Regions from separate parts of the Bifidobacterium sp. M3-N-101 genome, predicted to be linked through region 1. Evidence: riboswitches for the same ligand, from Rfam matches in the RefSeq annotation. Region 1 holds a riboswitch; each other region holds the start of a gene.

Region 1 (5,201 bases):
AGAAGTCCCCGTACTCCATCGATCAGAACGTGTGGGGCCGCGCCATCGAGACCGGCTTCCTCGAGGATCCGTGGAACGGTCCGACCAAGGACTGCTACTCCTACACCGACGACCCGGCCTTCCCGCCGGTCGAAGATGAGGTTGTCATCGAGTTCAAGGAAGGTATCCCGGTCAAGATCGACGGCCGCGACGTCACTCCGCTGCAGGCCATCGAAGAGATGAACCGACGTGCTGGCGCCCAGGGCATCGGCCGTATCGACCTCATCGAGGATCGCCTGGTCGGCATCAAGTCCCGCGAGCTGTACGAGGCTCCGGGCGCCGTGGCCCTGATCACCGCTCATCAGGAACTCGAAAACTGCTGCCTCGAGCGCGAACAGCACCGCATCAAGCGCGACATCGACAAGCGCTGGGGCGAGCTGGTTTACGATGCGCAGTGGTTCTCCCCGGCTACCCAGTCGCTCAACGCTTTCATCGAGGACACCCAGAAGTACGTGTCCGGTGAGATTCGCATGGTTCTGCATGGCGGTCGCGCTGTGGTGACCGGCCGTCGTTCCGACTCCTCGCTGTACGACTACAAGCTCGCCACCTACGATTCCGGCGATACCTTCGATCAGAAGTCCTCCAACGGCTTCATCGACATCTACGGCCTGCCGTCCCGCGTGGCTGCCGCCCGCGATGTCAAGTTCGGCAACGGCATCGAGGTCCCGAAGAACACCGTCGAGTGATTCTTACTCAGTCGCCCCCGCTGCGAGGCTGTCGGCATAGCTGACTGGGAGTGGTCTTTGAAAGGACTGTCCTCAGTCACACTCCATGTGACAGCCCTCGCCAGCGGGGGCAACTGTATGTTTGAACACATTGCTACGCTTAAACACAGCTATTTTCACTTTTCAAGGAGCTTTCATGACTGAGAACAACGAACATTTGGCCTTGTGGGGTGGTCGTTTTACATCCGGTCCGTCTCCGGAGTTGGCCCGACTGTCCAAGTCCACGCAGTTCGATTGGCGTTTGGCTGACGACGACATCGCTGGTTCCCGCGCCCACGCCCGTGCTCTCGGCCGTGCGGGACTCCTGACCGCCGACGAACTGCAGCGCATGGAAGACGCACTCGATACGCTCCAGCGTCACGTCGATGACGGCTCCTTCGCTCCTATCGAAGACGATGAGGACGAGGCCACTGCGCTTGAACGCGGACTCATCGACATCGCTGGCGACGAACTCGGCGGCAAGCTGCGTGCCGGCCGCTCTCGCAACGACCAGATCGCCTGCCTGATTCGCATGTGGCTGCGCCGTCACTCCCGCGTAATCGCCGGATTGCTGCTTGACCTGGTCAACGCACTGATCGAGCAGAGCGAAAAGGCCGGCCGCACCGTGATGCCGGGTCGCACCCATATGCAGCATGCCCAGCCGGTGCTGCTCGCGCACCAGCTCATGGCCCACGCTTGGCCGCTGATCCGCGACGTGCAGCGACTGATCGACTGGGACAAGCGCATCAACGCCTCCCCGTACGGCTCCGGCGCACTGGCCGGCAACACGCTCGGCCTCGACCCGGAGGCCGTGGCGCGTGAGCTCGGCTTCTCCCGCGTGACCGACAACTCCATCGATGGCACCGCCGCACGCGATCTCGTGGCCGAATTCGCGTTCGTGGCCGCCATGACCGGCGTGGACATCTCCCGTCTGTCCGAGGAGATCATCATCTGGAACACTCAGGAGTTCGCCTTCGTCAAGCTCGATGACGGCTATTCCACCGGATCCTCCATCATGCCGCAGAAGAAGAACCCGGATATCGCCGAGCTCGCCCGTGGCAAGTCCGGCCGTCTCATTGGCGATCTGACCGGTCTGCTGGCCACTCTGAAGGGTCTGCCCACCGCCTACGCTCGCGATCTGCAGGAAGACAAGGAGGCCGTGTTCGACCAGGTCGATACGCTCGAAGTGCTGCTGCCTGCTTTCACCGGCATGGTCAAGACCATGCACTTCGACGGCGACCGCCTGGAAGAGGAAGCGCCGACCGGCTTTGCTCTGGCTACTGACATCGCCGAATGGCTTGTCAAGAACGGCGTGCCATTCCGCCATGCTCACGAGCTCTCTGGTGCCTGCGTCAAGCTCGCCGAAGGCCGTGGCCAGGAACTCTGGGATCTGACCGACGAGGACTTCATCGAGACCTTCGCCGCATTCCTGCCGGCCGGCAAGGCTCCGGGCGTGCGTGAAGTGCTCTCCAGCCACGGTTCGGTCGACTCTCGCAACGGCAAGGGCGGCACCGCCTATGGTCGTGTGCGCGAGCAGATTGCCGACGCCAAGGCCAGCGTCGAAGAGCTCAAGTTGTTCCCGGCCTCCACTTCTGACGGTTCCGCGTATAAGGCCCCCGGCACGTTTTAAACTGTGCGCTCCCGTTGGCGAGGGCTGTCGGCGAAGCCGACTGGGGGTGGTTGCGAAGGTCTTCGTCCACATGACCACCCTCAGTCTCGCTCCGCGAGCCAGCTCCCGCCAGCGGGAGCTAGGTCTTGCGTTGTCATCGCAACGGCCTACACTGAATAATCGTAACGAACGGGAGCCGTAAGGCTGAGAGGAAGTTGCCAGACTTCGACCGGGGAACTTGACGCGGGTCATGCCGCCGTAAGGAATCGTTGTTCTTGATTTGTTAGGTTTCCTGCAACAGTCTTTCATTCCGTTTGCATAATTTAGCCGTATGACGGGTCGTGGTGTAGCCAATGCATCGCGGCGGCCACACGGTCGCATGATTGGGTTCATGAATGGGCGCACCACTTAAGGTACGGTTCGTTTCGTGCACCCTTTTTTACTATTCGGAAAGGTTGTTATGCAGGTCAACGGAGAGCAAGTCAAGCTCGATACGCCGGTCAGCGTTGCCGACTATCTCGAAGCACACGGATTCCGCGCCGAACGTGTGGCCATCGAACTTAATGGTGAGATTATTCCGCGCGACAAGCGTGCCGATGCCATGCTTGACGACCAGTGCGTTATGGAAATCGTACAGTTTGTTCAGGGTGGCTGAAAGGAAGAGCTATGAGCAATATCAATCCGGTTACTGAAGCATCCGTTGAGGCGACGCCGCTGCCGCCGCAGCCCGCCGTCACCAATCCGGTCGGTACCGCTGCGCCGATTCTGCCGGTGGAAGACAAGCCGCTGAATCTGGGAGGCCACGAATTCCAATCGCGATTCATCTTGGGTTCCGGCCGCTATGACCTGAACCTCATCGAGGCCACGGTCGAGCACGCCGGTACGCAGATTGTCACCATGGCATTGCGTCGCGCGCAGACCACCGAGAACAGCGTGCTTGATTACATTCCTGAGGGCATTACGCTGCTGCCGAATACTTCTGGCGCGCGCAATGCCGAGGAGGCCGTGCGTATTGCGCGACTGGCCCGCGAAGTATGCCACACTGATTTCGTCAAGGTCGAAATCGAGCATGAAACCAAGTACCTTCTGCCGGACAACGCCGAAACCATTCGTGCCACTGAAATGCTGGCCAAGGAAGGCTTCGTGGTCATGCCCTACATGTTCCCGGACCCGATCGCAGCCCGTCAGCTGGAAGAAGCTGGTGCGGCCGCCGTCATGCCGCTCGGCTCGCTGATTGGTTCCAACATGGGTTTGCGTATGCGTGATTTTATCGAAATCATCATCGCCAACGCGCACGTGCCGGTCATCATCGACGCCGGCATCGGACGCCCGAGCCAGGCTTGCGATGCCATGGAAATGGGTGCGGATGCGGTGATGGCGTACACGGCTGTGGCCTCCGCTGGCAATATTCCGTTGATGGCTGAGGCGTTCAAGCACGCCATCGATGCGGGTCGTTCCGCGTATCTGTCTGGCCTTGGCAAGGTGACCGAGGGACAAGCCGTGCCGTCCAGTCCGACCACGGGGTATTTGCACTGATTGGGTATTGGCTCCCTTTTCTGAGGGGAGCTGGCCGTGTAGCGGACTGAGAGGAATTCGCGAGGCAGCGTTAAAACTTCCTCTCAGTTACCTGTGATGACAGCGTCCCTCCGGAGAGGGCAGAAACATGGAGAAAACATGGCATTGACGGATGAACAGGTGGAGCGGTACGCGCGTCATCTGATTTTGAAGGGCGTGGGTGTCAAAGGGCAGAAGCGTCTGCTGGCTTCCAGTGTGCTGATTATCGGCGCGGGCGGGCTCGGTTCGCCGGTTGCTCTGTATCTGGCGGCAGCCGGAGTCGGTCGCATCGGACTCGTGGATGGCGATATGGTGGATTTGAGCAATCTGCAACGCCAGATTATCCACACCACTGCACGGGTGAACGAGCCCAAGGTGGAGTCAGCGGCTGAGGCCATCCGTGAACTCAACCCGGACGTGACGGTCGACACTTACTATGAGCTTGTTGATGCCAACAATATCGCCGGCCTCATCGGGGCATACGATCTGGTGATAGAGGCCACCGACAATTTCGCCGCGAAGTTCCTTATCAATGACGCTTGTGTATTGGCCAATAAACCGTATATTCATGCGGGTGTGGTCGGATTCGCAGGTCAGGTGATGACCGTCATTCCCGGTGAAGGCCCGTGCTATCGCTGTATTTTCCGCGACATGCCTGCCGCTGGCGAGATTCCGACTTGCAAGGAAGCTGGCGTCTTGGGTGCGGTGGTCGGCGTGATCGGCAGTCTGGAAGCCACTGAAGCCGTCAAGCTGATAGTCGGCGTGGGGGAGCCGTTGGTGGGCCGCATGCTCACCGTGGATGCGTTGACCATGAATATTCGACGGGTGCCATTGCCGGAGCATGTGCCGGATTGCCCGGTGTGTGGTGAGCAACCGACCATCACCGCCATTGACTCGGCCAACTATATTCAGCCGGCCTGCGCGATTTAGAGCTATATGGCTCCCCCTCTGAGGGGAGCTGTCACCGTAGGTGACTGAGGGGAGTTGTTGCGGTTGAGCAAGCCTCCTCTCAGTCCGCTACGCGGACAGTTCCCCTCCAGGGGAGCCAAGATCAGAACGAGAGGGGAAGAACATGCCTATTGCTTTGCATAATGTGGTTGATGCCGATGAGAGCGGTGAGTGTGCGTATCGTCACATCACGCCGGAAGAATTCGCCGAGCTCGACCCGAATACGGTTACGCTGCTCGATTTGAGGGAACCGGCCGATTTCGCCGCTCACCCGGTCGAAGGTGCCATCAATGCTCCTCTTGATCCATTGGCTCATGTACTCAAAACCGTGCCCAAGGATCGAACTG
Region 2 (5,201 bases), on a different contig from region 1:
AAGGACATCTCCGAAGCCTACGACGTGCTGAGCAAGAAGGAAGATCGCCAAAAGTACGACGCGATTCGCCAGTTCGGCATGGGCGGCGCCCGCTTTGCCGGTGGTTCCGGTGCCGGCGGCTTCGACGCTTCCGGCTTCTCCGACATCTTCGGCTCCATGTTTGGCCAGGGTGCCGGTGGCAACGGTTCGCGTATCCGCTTCTCCACTTCGGGCGGCGGCAACCCCAATCTCAACGACATCTTCTCGATGTTCGGTGGGGCCGCGGGGCAGGGTGCTGGCGGCTACGGCCAGCAGGCATACGGTAACGCCGGTGGCTACGGCTATGAGGAAGCCCCGCGCCCCGAAAACGGCGAGGACCGCAACTCCAAGATCAGCTTGACCCTTCGTCAGGCGGTCAAGGGTGCGACCGTGTCCCTGTCCGTGGATGGCAAGAAGTTCAAGGCTCATGTGCCCGCCGGCGTCAAGGACGGTCAGAAGATCAAGCTGGCCGGCAAGGGCAAGCCGGGCATCAACGGCGGCAAGGCCGGCGATTTGTACCTGCACGTCACCGTCAATCCGGATTCCACGTTCTCGATGCGCGGTCGTGACATCGTCATGAACCTGCCCGTCACCGTAGGCCAGGCCGTGGCCGGCGGCAAGGTCGACGCCAAGGATATCGATGGGAACCTGGTTACCTTCAAGGTGCCCGCGGGCTCCAGCTCCGGTGCCGAGGTCAAGTTGGCCGGGCTGGGTGTCAAGCGTGGCAACCAGCCGGGCGACCTGATCGGCCGTGTGCAGATCATGGTCCCTGCCAAGCCGGGTCTGGCGGTCAAGCACGCCGCCAAAGAATTCGACGAAAAAGCCGGCGACTATCTCAACTAACAGGGGCTCCCGCTGGCAGAAGCTGAATGAACGCAATCTTGGCTCCCGCTGGTGGGAGCTGTCAGCCAAAGGCTGACTGAGGGTGGTCTTGGCTCCCCTCTCTGAGGGGAGCCGGGAATCGAACCGAAGGCTCTCAAAATCACAGGAGGTGAACAATGGTGCGGTTAGCCAACCAGATGAAGCAGTTGTACGCGATGTGCGCAACCGCGCTCGTGATGGGCAGGGCCGATCTCGACGGAGCCGATGACGTCGGCTTCGACATCGAATTGCCCATCTTCACCGTCGGCCAGACCGCCGAGTTGGCCAACATTCACCCCCAGACCCTCCGTCAGTACGACCGCCTCGGTTTGGTTCGTCCGCAGCGCACGGATGGTGGCGCTCGCCGCTATTGCCTGCGTGACATTGCCCGCCTGACTCGCGCTCAGCGCCTGAGCCAGGACGAAGGCATCAATCTTTCCGGCATCGCACGCATTTTGGTCCTCGAAGAAGAGAATCGCCAACTGCGCCGCGAAGTCAAACGCATGCAAACCGGCGACCAGGAGAGCGTTTTCGCCGCAGGCCGTGACGGCAATATTGTGGAGGTACAACGCTCCAACCGCGCCCGCCTCTGGCGCAACGCCATCCGCCGCGAAACCCGCGAACTGCCCGGCCGCGATACTGCCGCCGATACCGCTGCCGGCGCCACCGGCGACTCCAACTCCACTCCCGCCGACTTCAAGTCCATGGTCCTGTGGGGTTGGTGAGTCTGGCCGCATTGCTTCGATTCCTTCTCCATTCGTAAAACTGTTTGTTATCTCGCATCGGGCAGCTGCCGAAAAAAGCACGAATTTTCTTGACGGAGATGTCAAGGTTTGTTACGGTGACGTGCGAAAACCGATTCGTAAGGGGTGCTTTAGGCTGAGACGGTATGTGCCGAACCCTTCGAACCTGTGAGCTAACACTCGCGTAGGGAATGCGACGGTTGAACTCCTCTGTTCGGCTCGGCATCCCATATGCGCGTTGAGAGAGAGGAAGCGTATGTCAATACGCAAGGAGCTGACCGCCCAGAACGTACTGCTGGGTTTTCAGCACGTGTTCGTTTCCAATGTTTGGCTTGATCCGGTATTCGTGGCAGGAGCGATTGGCTTACCTATCGCCCTGTCGTCGAACATGATTACGGTTCTTCGCAGACTACCAAATTGATTGCGGGCAAAGTCGCCGGATCCAAGCCCTGCCTAGGTTACGGAGCAAAAGTCGGGTTGGCGTTCATTGGCCGAGAGGCTTTGCGCCCTGATACCTATGCCGATACCGTGCATCGTGTGGCTGTTGACATCGCCACATATGACCAGCAAAGCTGCCTGGCTCCGCAGACCGTGTTCGTGGAGACTGATGGAGCCCTCACCCCTCGTGAAGTGGCTCAGCTGCTCGGTGGCGAGCTTGAGAATCAGCAGCGCAAATATCCGCGCTCCGTATTGAGTGACGCCGAGAACGTGGCCATTCAGCGGGCGCGCACCGACGCTGAGATGAGAGCCTTGATGGGCGGGAAGGCCGCGGTGTTCGCCAGTGGCCATAGCACGGCATGGTCGGTGCTGTATCGAGAACTTGACGGTAGCGGTGCCGACGAGGATGTTGCTTCGCTGATGTCGCCGTTGAACCGCACCGTCAACGTGGTGGCGGTGCCAGATTTGTTGGACGCCGCCAGAAGACTGACTTCCTGCCGTGGCTGGCTGCAGAGCTGCGGTGTCGCTGTGGATTCAACCAGACTGTTTGGTCTTGCAGATATATTGGCCGCGGTCGGTGTGAATCGCATCTGTCCGCTCGGTGAGATGGATCGGGCGAAATCCGGCTGGCATCATGATGGGGGCTTCAACCTCATCGATCTGTTGCGCGCGGTGGATGTCGAACGCGGCAGCGATGTGTACAGCGATTCGTTCGATATGGATATGGAATAGGCCTGTGCCGTTGCGGGCAGCAGGGGCTGGTAGCAGGGCGAAAGGCAAGGGTAATGACAGAGCAAAGCGATATGGCACGGCGTCCAATGGTGAATCTGGATGGCAGAACAGCGATCATCACCGGTTCCGGCAAGGGCATAGGAGCGGCCGTGGCGAAATGCCTGGCATCGCACGGAGCCGCTGTCGTTATCAATTACGTACATGACGCCGCCAGCGCGCAGCGCACTGTTGAAGACATCCACTCACTGGGAGGCTTGGCTATAGCTGTACAGGCGGATGTTTGCGATGAATCGCAATCTTCCAAGCTGGTGGGTACCGCTGTCGACTCATTCGGCGGCGTGGACATCTTAGTGAATAATGCTTTCGGACGCTTCTCCTTTGATCCGCGTCGCCGTTCCACTTTTGCTGGAGGCGATTGGGATGAGTTTGGCGCACAGATCGAGGGATGCCTGCATGGTGCATATCTGATGTGCTCACATGTGGTGCCGCTGATGCGAGCCCAGACCTCCGGGCGTATCATCAACATCTCCAGCAATCTGGTCGATTCGCCCATCGTGCCCTACCATTCGTATATCACTGCCAAAGGCGGCTTGGTCGGCATGACCCGCTCTCTGGCCCAGGAGCTGGGCGGCTTCGGCATTACCGTTAATGCCATTGCCGCAGGTTTGACGACCGGAACCGCATCCAGCGCAGCCGCCACCGAGGATGTTCGTGAACGAATCATTGCCATGACGCCTCTTGGCCGCCTTGCCCGTCCCGATGACATCGCCGGAGGGGTCGCGTTGTTGGCGTCCGACATGGCCGGCTTCATTACCGGGCAATGTCTGCACGTCGATGGTGGTTTGACCATGCGCTGAAGTGCAGGAGCGGTGTGCTGACGCGCTATGGTTGTCGCATCCGGTTGGTGCAATGGAATGCAGCAAGAGTAAAAGCGCCGATTGGCGTGTGGTCATGCGAACGGAGGTAACCATGCTGCTCAAAGCCGTGTTCTGGGATTTGGACGGTACTCTCATCGATTCTGAGCCGCTCTGGCATGACGGTGAGATTGAGATTGCGCACAACAATGGCGGCGAGTGGAACGAGGACCTCGGTTGGGAGTGCTCCGGCACTCCGGTGCCGCACGTGGCGGAGGTCATGATTGCGCATGGCTGCACATTGAGCGTTCCCGAAATCGACAAGCAGCTCAAGGATTATGTATTCAAGGCGGAGGTCGAACGTCTGCCGTGGATTCCTGGTGTGCAAGACGTGCTGCGTTCGCTCAAGGAAGCCGACATCCCATCCATGCTGGTCACTACTTCGCCTCGCCGCATGGCCGAGAACATCATGAAGCAGGCTGATGGATTGCTTGCCGGCTACGTCTGCGGCGATGATCCGTACGAGCACAAGCCGAGCCCTGCCCCATATCTGGCCGCGGCTGAGAGACTCGGCATCGCGCCTGAAGACATGGTCAAGTGCGTGGTAATGGAAGATTCCTCATCCGGCCTGCGCTCCGGCGCCGCCTCGGGGGCCACACTGATTGCGCAGACTGGCTGGATTCGCACCGACACTTCCGGCCTTGGCCAGTTTGCCTCCATCGACTCGTATGAGGGCATCGATGCGGCCGCGCTGGACGCCTTTGTGCGGCAGCGTCTGGGGGAGTAGAAATTTCGTTTGTATTGCGGAGTTTGTGTGGGAAACCCCCAGTCGACCTGATGTTATAGGCCGGCTGGTAGGGTGTTTGACGGTTTGCATATAACTGTCTGGTTCATTGGGCTGGCAGCTCAATACAAGATTTAGTACTCATAGGAAACACATGGGCTTCGTTAATTTCATCCTCGAACTGCTGAAGGATCCGCGTGCCGCGATTGCCGGTTGGATTGCCATGGGTGTGGCGCCGACCCTCAGCTTTATCTTCCTCATCGTATTTATCGAAACGGGTGTGGTGTTCTTCCCATTCCTGCCGGGCGACTCCCTGCTGTTCGCCGCCGGTGTGTTCGCCGCTCCCGATGCCGCGACCGGCAAGGCTGCGCTGCCGCTGTTCTGGCTGCTGCCGGTGGTCTGGTGCGCCCCGATTATCGGTGACCAGTGCAATTACTTCATTGGCCACTTCTTCGGCCGCCGCATTATCCAGTCCGGCAAGGTGAAGGCCTTGACCCCGGAGCGTTTGGCCAAAACCGAGCACATGATTGAGAAGTGGGGCCCGCTGGCTGTGTTCCTGGGCCGTTTCTTCCCGTTCATTCGTACGTTCATGCCGTTCATCTCCGGTATTTCCGGCATGCGTTGGAGCCGATTCACCCCGTTCTCGGTGGCTGGCGGCCTGTGCTGGTCCACGCTGTTCACGCTGCTGGGTTACTTCTTTGGCAATATTCCGGCCGTGCAGGATCACTTCGAATTGGTGATCGTGCTGATTCTGCTGGTTTCGCTGGCTCC
Region 3 (5,201 bases), on a different contig from region 1:
TCAGCTCGCCCAGAGTCATGAGCTCGGAAAGCTGCGCGGCGTCGTTCGCGTCGGCCAGGGAGCCGGGGCGCAGGCCATCGCCCAGAGAGAACGCCACGTCGTACTTGGCGAAGATGTCGCACAGCTCGTCGAAGTGCGTGTACAGGAAGCTCTCCTGGTGGTGGCGCAGGCACCAGTCGGCCATGATGGAGCCACCGCGGGAGACGATGCCGGTCACGCGGTTGGCGGTCAGCGGCACGTAACGCAGCAGCACACCGGCGTGGATGGTCATGTAATCCACACCCTGCTCGCACTGTTCGATCACGGTGTCGCGGAACAGCTCCCAGCTCAGCTTGGAGGCATCATCCTCGACCTTTTCGAGGGCCTGGTACATCGGCACGGTGCCGATCGGCACGGGGGAGTTGCGCAGAATCCACTCACGGGTGGTGTGGATGTCGTTACCGGTGGACAGGTCCATCACGGTATCGGCGCCCCACTTGGTGGCCCACGTCAGCTTCTCCACTTCCTCGTCGATGGAGGAGGTGACGGCCGAGTTGCCCATGTTGGCGTTGAGCTTGGTCAGGAAGGCGGATCCGATAATCATCGGCTCGGCCTCGGGGTGGTTGATGTTGCAGGGCATCACCGCGCGGCCGGCGGCCAGCTCGGAGCGCACGAGCTCCACATCGCAGTTCTCGCGGGTGGCCACGTACTGCATCTCCGGGGTGATGATGCCGTGGCGGGCGTACCACATCTGGGTGATCGGGTGGTCCTTGGCGCGCATCGGCTCATGCTTGCGTCCACGCCATTCCTTGGTGGCGCGGCCGCGCTTGATGGCGCGCTTACCATCATCCTCAAGGTTGCGGCGGCGGCCCTCGTAGTCTTCGATGTCGCCGCGGTCGCGGATCCAGTCGAGACGCAGGGGCTTAAGGCCTTCCTTCGGATCGCACTTGGGCCCTTCGGTGCTGTAATCGTGGAACGGTGGGTTCGGGCCCACACCGGGGGTGTCGGACAGCTTGATTTCGGTGTACGGCACTTCCAGATCGTAGGAGCCGTACTGGTAGGTGAATGGCACGGTCTTGGTCTTACGGATGTGCGCCTTGTCGCGCTGCTCGGAGCCGCGTGCGGCGATGTCCACGCGCTGCTGCTTGGCGAGCTTCTGCGCGTCCTTGGCCTGCTTGGCGTTGGTGAACTTCTTTTCGGTGGCTTCGCTGCCGGCTGCGGCGGTGCCTTCCTGGGCGGCCTGGGGGTCGGCGGCGGGGGCGTGGGCCACAATGCGCGGAGCGTAGCAGTGCTTCTTGTCGCCGCGGACGGCTTTCCAGCCTTCGACCATGGCGCGCGTGGCTTCTTCCGGGTTCTCGGCGCCGGCGATGGCGGAGACCGCGAACCAGCCGGCGGCCTTGGTGCCGGCGAGCATGGCCATGTCGGCTGCGGTCACGCCACCGCCCACGACCACCGGGAATTCGCTGGCGACGCAGATGGTGTTGATCTGGGCGGCGTCCAGCGTCTTTCCGGAGCCGTCGTTGCCGCCTACGGAAGCCTCGGGCTTGGTGGTGGAGACGTGCAGCGGGCCGGCGCCGATGTAGTCGATGCAGCCGTCGGGCAGCTCGTTGATGAGCTGGACGAGGCTTTCGGTTTCGGCGGACAAGCCCACGATGGCCTCGTCGCCGAGCAGGGCGCGGGCTTCGCGCGGCTCCATGTCGGTCTGGCCGATGTGCACGCCGTCCACTTTGATGCCCTTGCGGCGGGCCTGCCACACCACGTCGGCACGGTCGTCGATCACAAAGGCCACGGAATCGGACTTTTCATTGTCCTCGATGATCTGCGCGATGTCGCGGGCCATGTCGGTCAGCTCAGAGGCATCGGCCTCCTTGGCGCGCAGTTGGATGAAGGTTGCGCCGCCGTGCAGAGCCTGATCCACCACGTCGGTCAGCGGACGGCCTTTGCAGTCCTCCGGCCCCACCACGAAGTACGCGGACAGGTCGAAGCTGTCTCGCATGGAGGCGTATGGGTATTCATTACTCATTATTATTCCTACCTTTGTTGTTTCTTGTGGAAGTCTTATTGGGAAAAACTGTTATGAGCTCCCTCATCAGAGGGAACGGAAACTACTGCACCAAAATCTCGGATTCCGCCACCTGTTCGGCGGTCACATTCCACAGCGCGTCAAGGAACGCAACCTGGAACGAGCCCGGCCCGTGCGAAGTCGTATCGGCTATCTCTCCCGCGCGGTTGTACAGCAGAGACGCGGACAGAGCGGCGGTCAACGGATCGGAAACCGCCAGATATGTGGCAGCCACGCCGCCCAGCGAGCAGCCTGCACCGATGATCTTGGTCATCATCGCGCTGCCGCCCGGCAGTCGGTACACGGTTTCACCGTCGGTCACCAGATCGGCGATGCCGGACACAGCCACTGCACAGCGGGTGGAAGCGTCATGGGAGGAATGCTTGGCGTGCTGTTCGGTCAGATACTGTGCCAGCGTCACCGCCGCACCGGTCGCGGACTCCACGTCGTCGATGGATTCCACTCCGGCGGGGCGGTGCTCGGAAGCGTCCCCCACGGTTTCGGTGTCGAGCCCCCACATGTTCGCCAGCGCGATTACCTCGGAGGCGTTCGCGCGAATCATAGTCGGGGGAGCGGCCTTGAAGGCCTGAAGAATGGCGGTGCGGGTGCGGCCGATGCCGGCGGCCACCGGGTCGAGCACCCACGGCTTGTCCAAGTAGTTGAGTCGTTGGGCGATTTCGGGCAGCGCGTCCTTATAGAACGGCAGCAGCGTGCCCACGTTGATGTAGTTCGCGCCCGCGATTTTCGCGGTTTCGATTACGTCGTCCGGCAGAAAGCTCATGGCCGCAGTGCCGCCGGCTGCCAGTTGCGCGTTGGCAACCAGATTTATGGTCACGAAATTGGTGAACGACTGGGCCAATGGAGTCGTCTCGCGCACGCGGCGAACGGCATCGGCGATATTGTCACGGACGGGTGAATCGGCTGGAACCGGAGTCCCGGCGGTACAACCGCTGGACACACCGGTAAACGATGATGCACTATTGCTCATTTACTGCTCCCTACGATGGTCTTAACCAACAGGTTCTAAGGGTCAGGCTCAGGCCTTTCTCAACTCGCGAACCACATGCGAGTTCCCCTGCATTACAGTGCCGACGCTATGCGCCAACATGGACATTATCGTGACGGATTTGTTCGATACGTGTCGTCAGGTCTGGCGCGTCGTGGCGATGCGTGGTAATGGACGCGTTCGGCGCGATGAACGAGTTTGACACGCCAACTTGTTTTCCATAATGGAAAGTAGTACTGTTTTTCATGTTGGAAAGAAGTTCTGCTGTGACGATATTGAATCGAGATGATCACACATGGATGACGAACGGTCGTTCCTGCCGGATTCATCGGCGGAGCAGGCCCTGCGCCTGATTGACGGCGACCGCGCACGGCTGGTCGCGCGCGTGCGGTTCCCGCACTGGTGTTACCTGTCGCTGATGGGCAACGCGATGTTTCTGGACCTGCTGGCGTGGTCGGAGTTCAGCGTACCGCCATCGGTGTTCGGCAGATCGAAGACGGTATGGGCGTGTTCGTTCTTCGCCGCGTTTGCGATCGCGCTGGCTTGGCTGTTCTGCAATGCGTTGCGGGTCCGTCGCGAATGCGGATTGATGGTCAGAGACCGGCATCGTCTGCGTCGCATGACCGGCCGAGCGTGGATGTGCCTGACGGGTGCCACAGCGGTGTGCTGGGGCGGCTGCGCACTGATGATGGCCGCCGGCCTGCAGGGCGTACCGCTGCTGTGGATGCTGCCGGTCGTCGCCGCTTCGGCCGGTGGATTCGCCTATCTGATGCGTCTATTCGAGGACGAGTTGTTGCGAGACATGATCGGAAGGAATCTGCAATGAGTGAGCGGACGATTGAATGGGCGGACGGTGGGAATGACGGAACAAGAGGTGTGGCACCGCATTTCGACGAAGTGATCCACGCGCCGATTCGGCTGCGCATCTGTGGATTGTTGTCCGCCTCCGACTCGGTGCGGTTCGACGTGCTGCGCGACACGCTCGGCATCAGCGACGCGACATGCTCCAAGCATCTGAAAACCCTGGCGGACGCCGGATACGTGGCGATTGCGAAGAAACCGGGGGTGGCGCGGCGGTATCCGATCACTTGGGTGTCGCTCACTGAGCAGGGTCTCGCTGCGTTCAACGCGCATGTCGAGGTGCTCCGGCAGATCGTCGCCGGCGTGATGCCGGACCCTGCTGAGCCGCGCTATGAAAAGGCACGGTGATGGGGATCATGAAAGGGTTGCTGTATAGGGATCTGGGACGGCTGCGGCATGACTGGGTGATGTTGACGTTCGTGGTCATCGGAGGTGCGATGCCGTGGATATCGCTGATCCGTGACGGAATCGAGCGTGCGGATGCCGCCGCTGCGACGGTCGGTCTGGCCGCTGCGTTGGCGTCGATGCTGATGATCGTCGTACCGCCGGTGATATCGGGATTGGTCGGAGGGGATCGCAGCGACGGCGTCCTCGAGACGTTCCGGTTCAGTGGCCGGCCCATGGGGGAGTATGTGGCGGAAAAGCTGCTGTTGGGCACGGTCCCGGTCGCGGGATACACCGTCGTGATCCTGTTGGTCGCGGCGAGGGTGATTGGTGTGACGGATGCGGGACTGATCGCGTTCACGCTGACGGCGACCGTGCTGTTCTGCGTGTTCACCACGCTCGGCGCGCTGCTGACCGGTGGCAATGTCGTGATCGGCATGCTCGTGTCGGTCGTGGTACTGGCCGGGTTGGCCGGTTCGAGATTCGTGCTGACATGGATTCCACTGGCCGCCAAGATGATGGGGTTCGTCGTAGTTGCCGCGGGACTTGTCGCCGTCGCGGTCGCGGTGTTCGACAGTCGGTTCGTCGATACGCGGCGGGAACTATGAGCCGCGTTCTTTGCTCCCCCTTCAGGGGGAGCAAGTGATAGGACCCACAGTATCCCTTGGGAAATAAAGAAGCGTTCATTTTGGGGAAAGGGGCAGATATGCCTGAAAACGGTCAAACTATCATCGCGGTGCGCGATGTCGCGTTCGGATACACGTGCAAGAAGACGGTACTCGAGCATGTGAGCTTCGGCGTGCCGCAAGGACAGTCGCTGGCGATCCTGGGATACAACGGCGTCGGCAAGACCACGTTGTTCAACATCATCGTCGGGCTATTGCGACCAAGATCCGGTGAAGCGGTCAT

What was found. Region 1 has a riboswitch for thiamine pyrophosphate ahead of thiS (sulfur carrier protein ThiS). Riboswitches for the same ligand answer to the same signal wherever they lie in the genome.
Region 2: another riboswitch for thiamine pyrophosphate. It lies ahead of NBH12_RS02635 (xanthine permease); the one in region 1 lies ahead of thiS (sulfur carrier protein ThiS).
Region 3: another riboswitch for thiamine pyrophosphate. It lies ahead of thiM (hydroxyethylthiazole kinase); the one in region 1 lies ahead of thiS (sulfur carrier protein ThiS).

The regions. Positions count from the first base shown of each region.
Region 1 covers NZ_JAMOKQ010000004.1:124,191-129,391, forward strand. Annotated here, with positions in the region: gene NBH12_RS04165 (argininosuccinate synthase) at 1-725, shown strand, start outside; gene argH (argininosuccinate lyase) at 901-2,373, shown strand; TPP riboswitch at 2,532-2,635, shown strand; gene thiS (sulfur carrier protein ThiS) at 2,813-3,007, shown strand; gene NBH12_RS04180 (thiazole synthase) at 3,019-3,888, shown strand; gene thiF (thiazole biosynthesis adenylyltransferase ThiF) at 4,027-4,836, shown strand; gene NBH12_RS04190 (rhodanese-like domain-containing protein) at 4,979-5,201, shown strand, end outside.
Region 2 covers NZ_JAMOKQ010000002.1:249,382-254,582, reverse strand. Annotated here, with positions in the region: gene NBH12_RS02645 (DnaJ C-terminal domain-containing protein) at 1-861, shown strand, start outside; gene NBH12_RS02640 (heat shock protein transcriptional repressor HspR) at 1,017-1,604, shown strand; TPP riboswitch at 1,735-1,831, shown strand; partial or broken gene NBH12_RS02635 (xanthine permease) at 1,879-2,025, shown strand; partial or broken gene NBH12_RS02630 (acyl-CoA reductase) at 2,016-2,792, shown strand; gene NBH12_RS02625 (SDR family oxidoreductase) at 2,879-3,649, shown strand; gene NBH12_RS02620 (HAD family hydrolase) at 3,762-4,433, shown strand; gene NBH12_RS02615 (DedA family protein) at 4,585-5,201, shown strand, end outside.
Region 3 covers NZ_JAMOKQ010000011.1:77,918-83,118, forward strand. Annotated here, with positions in the region: gene thiC (phosphomethylpyrimidine synthase ThiC) at 1-2,002, opposite strand, end outside; gene thiM (hydroxyethylthiazole kinase) at 2,085-3,029, opposite strand; TPP riboswitch at 3,020-3,128, opposite strand; gene NBH12_RS09610 (hypothetical protein) at 3,343-3,873, shown strand; gene NBH12_RS09615 (transcriptional regulator) at 3,870-4,256, shown strand; gene NBH12_RS09620 (hypothetical protein) at 4,256-4,900, shown strand; gene NBH12_RS09625 (ABC transporter ATP-binding protein) at 4,999-5,201, shown strand, end outside.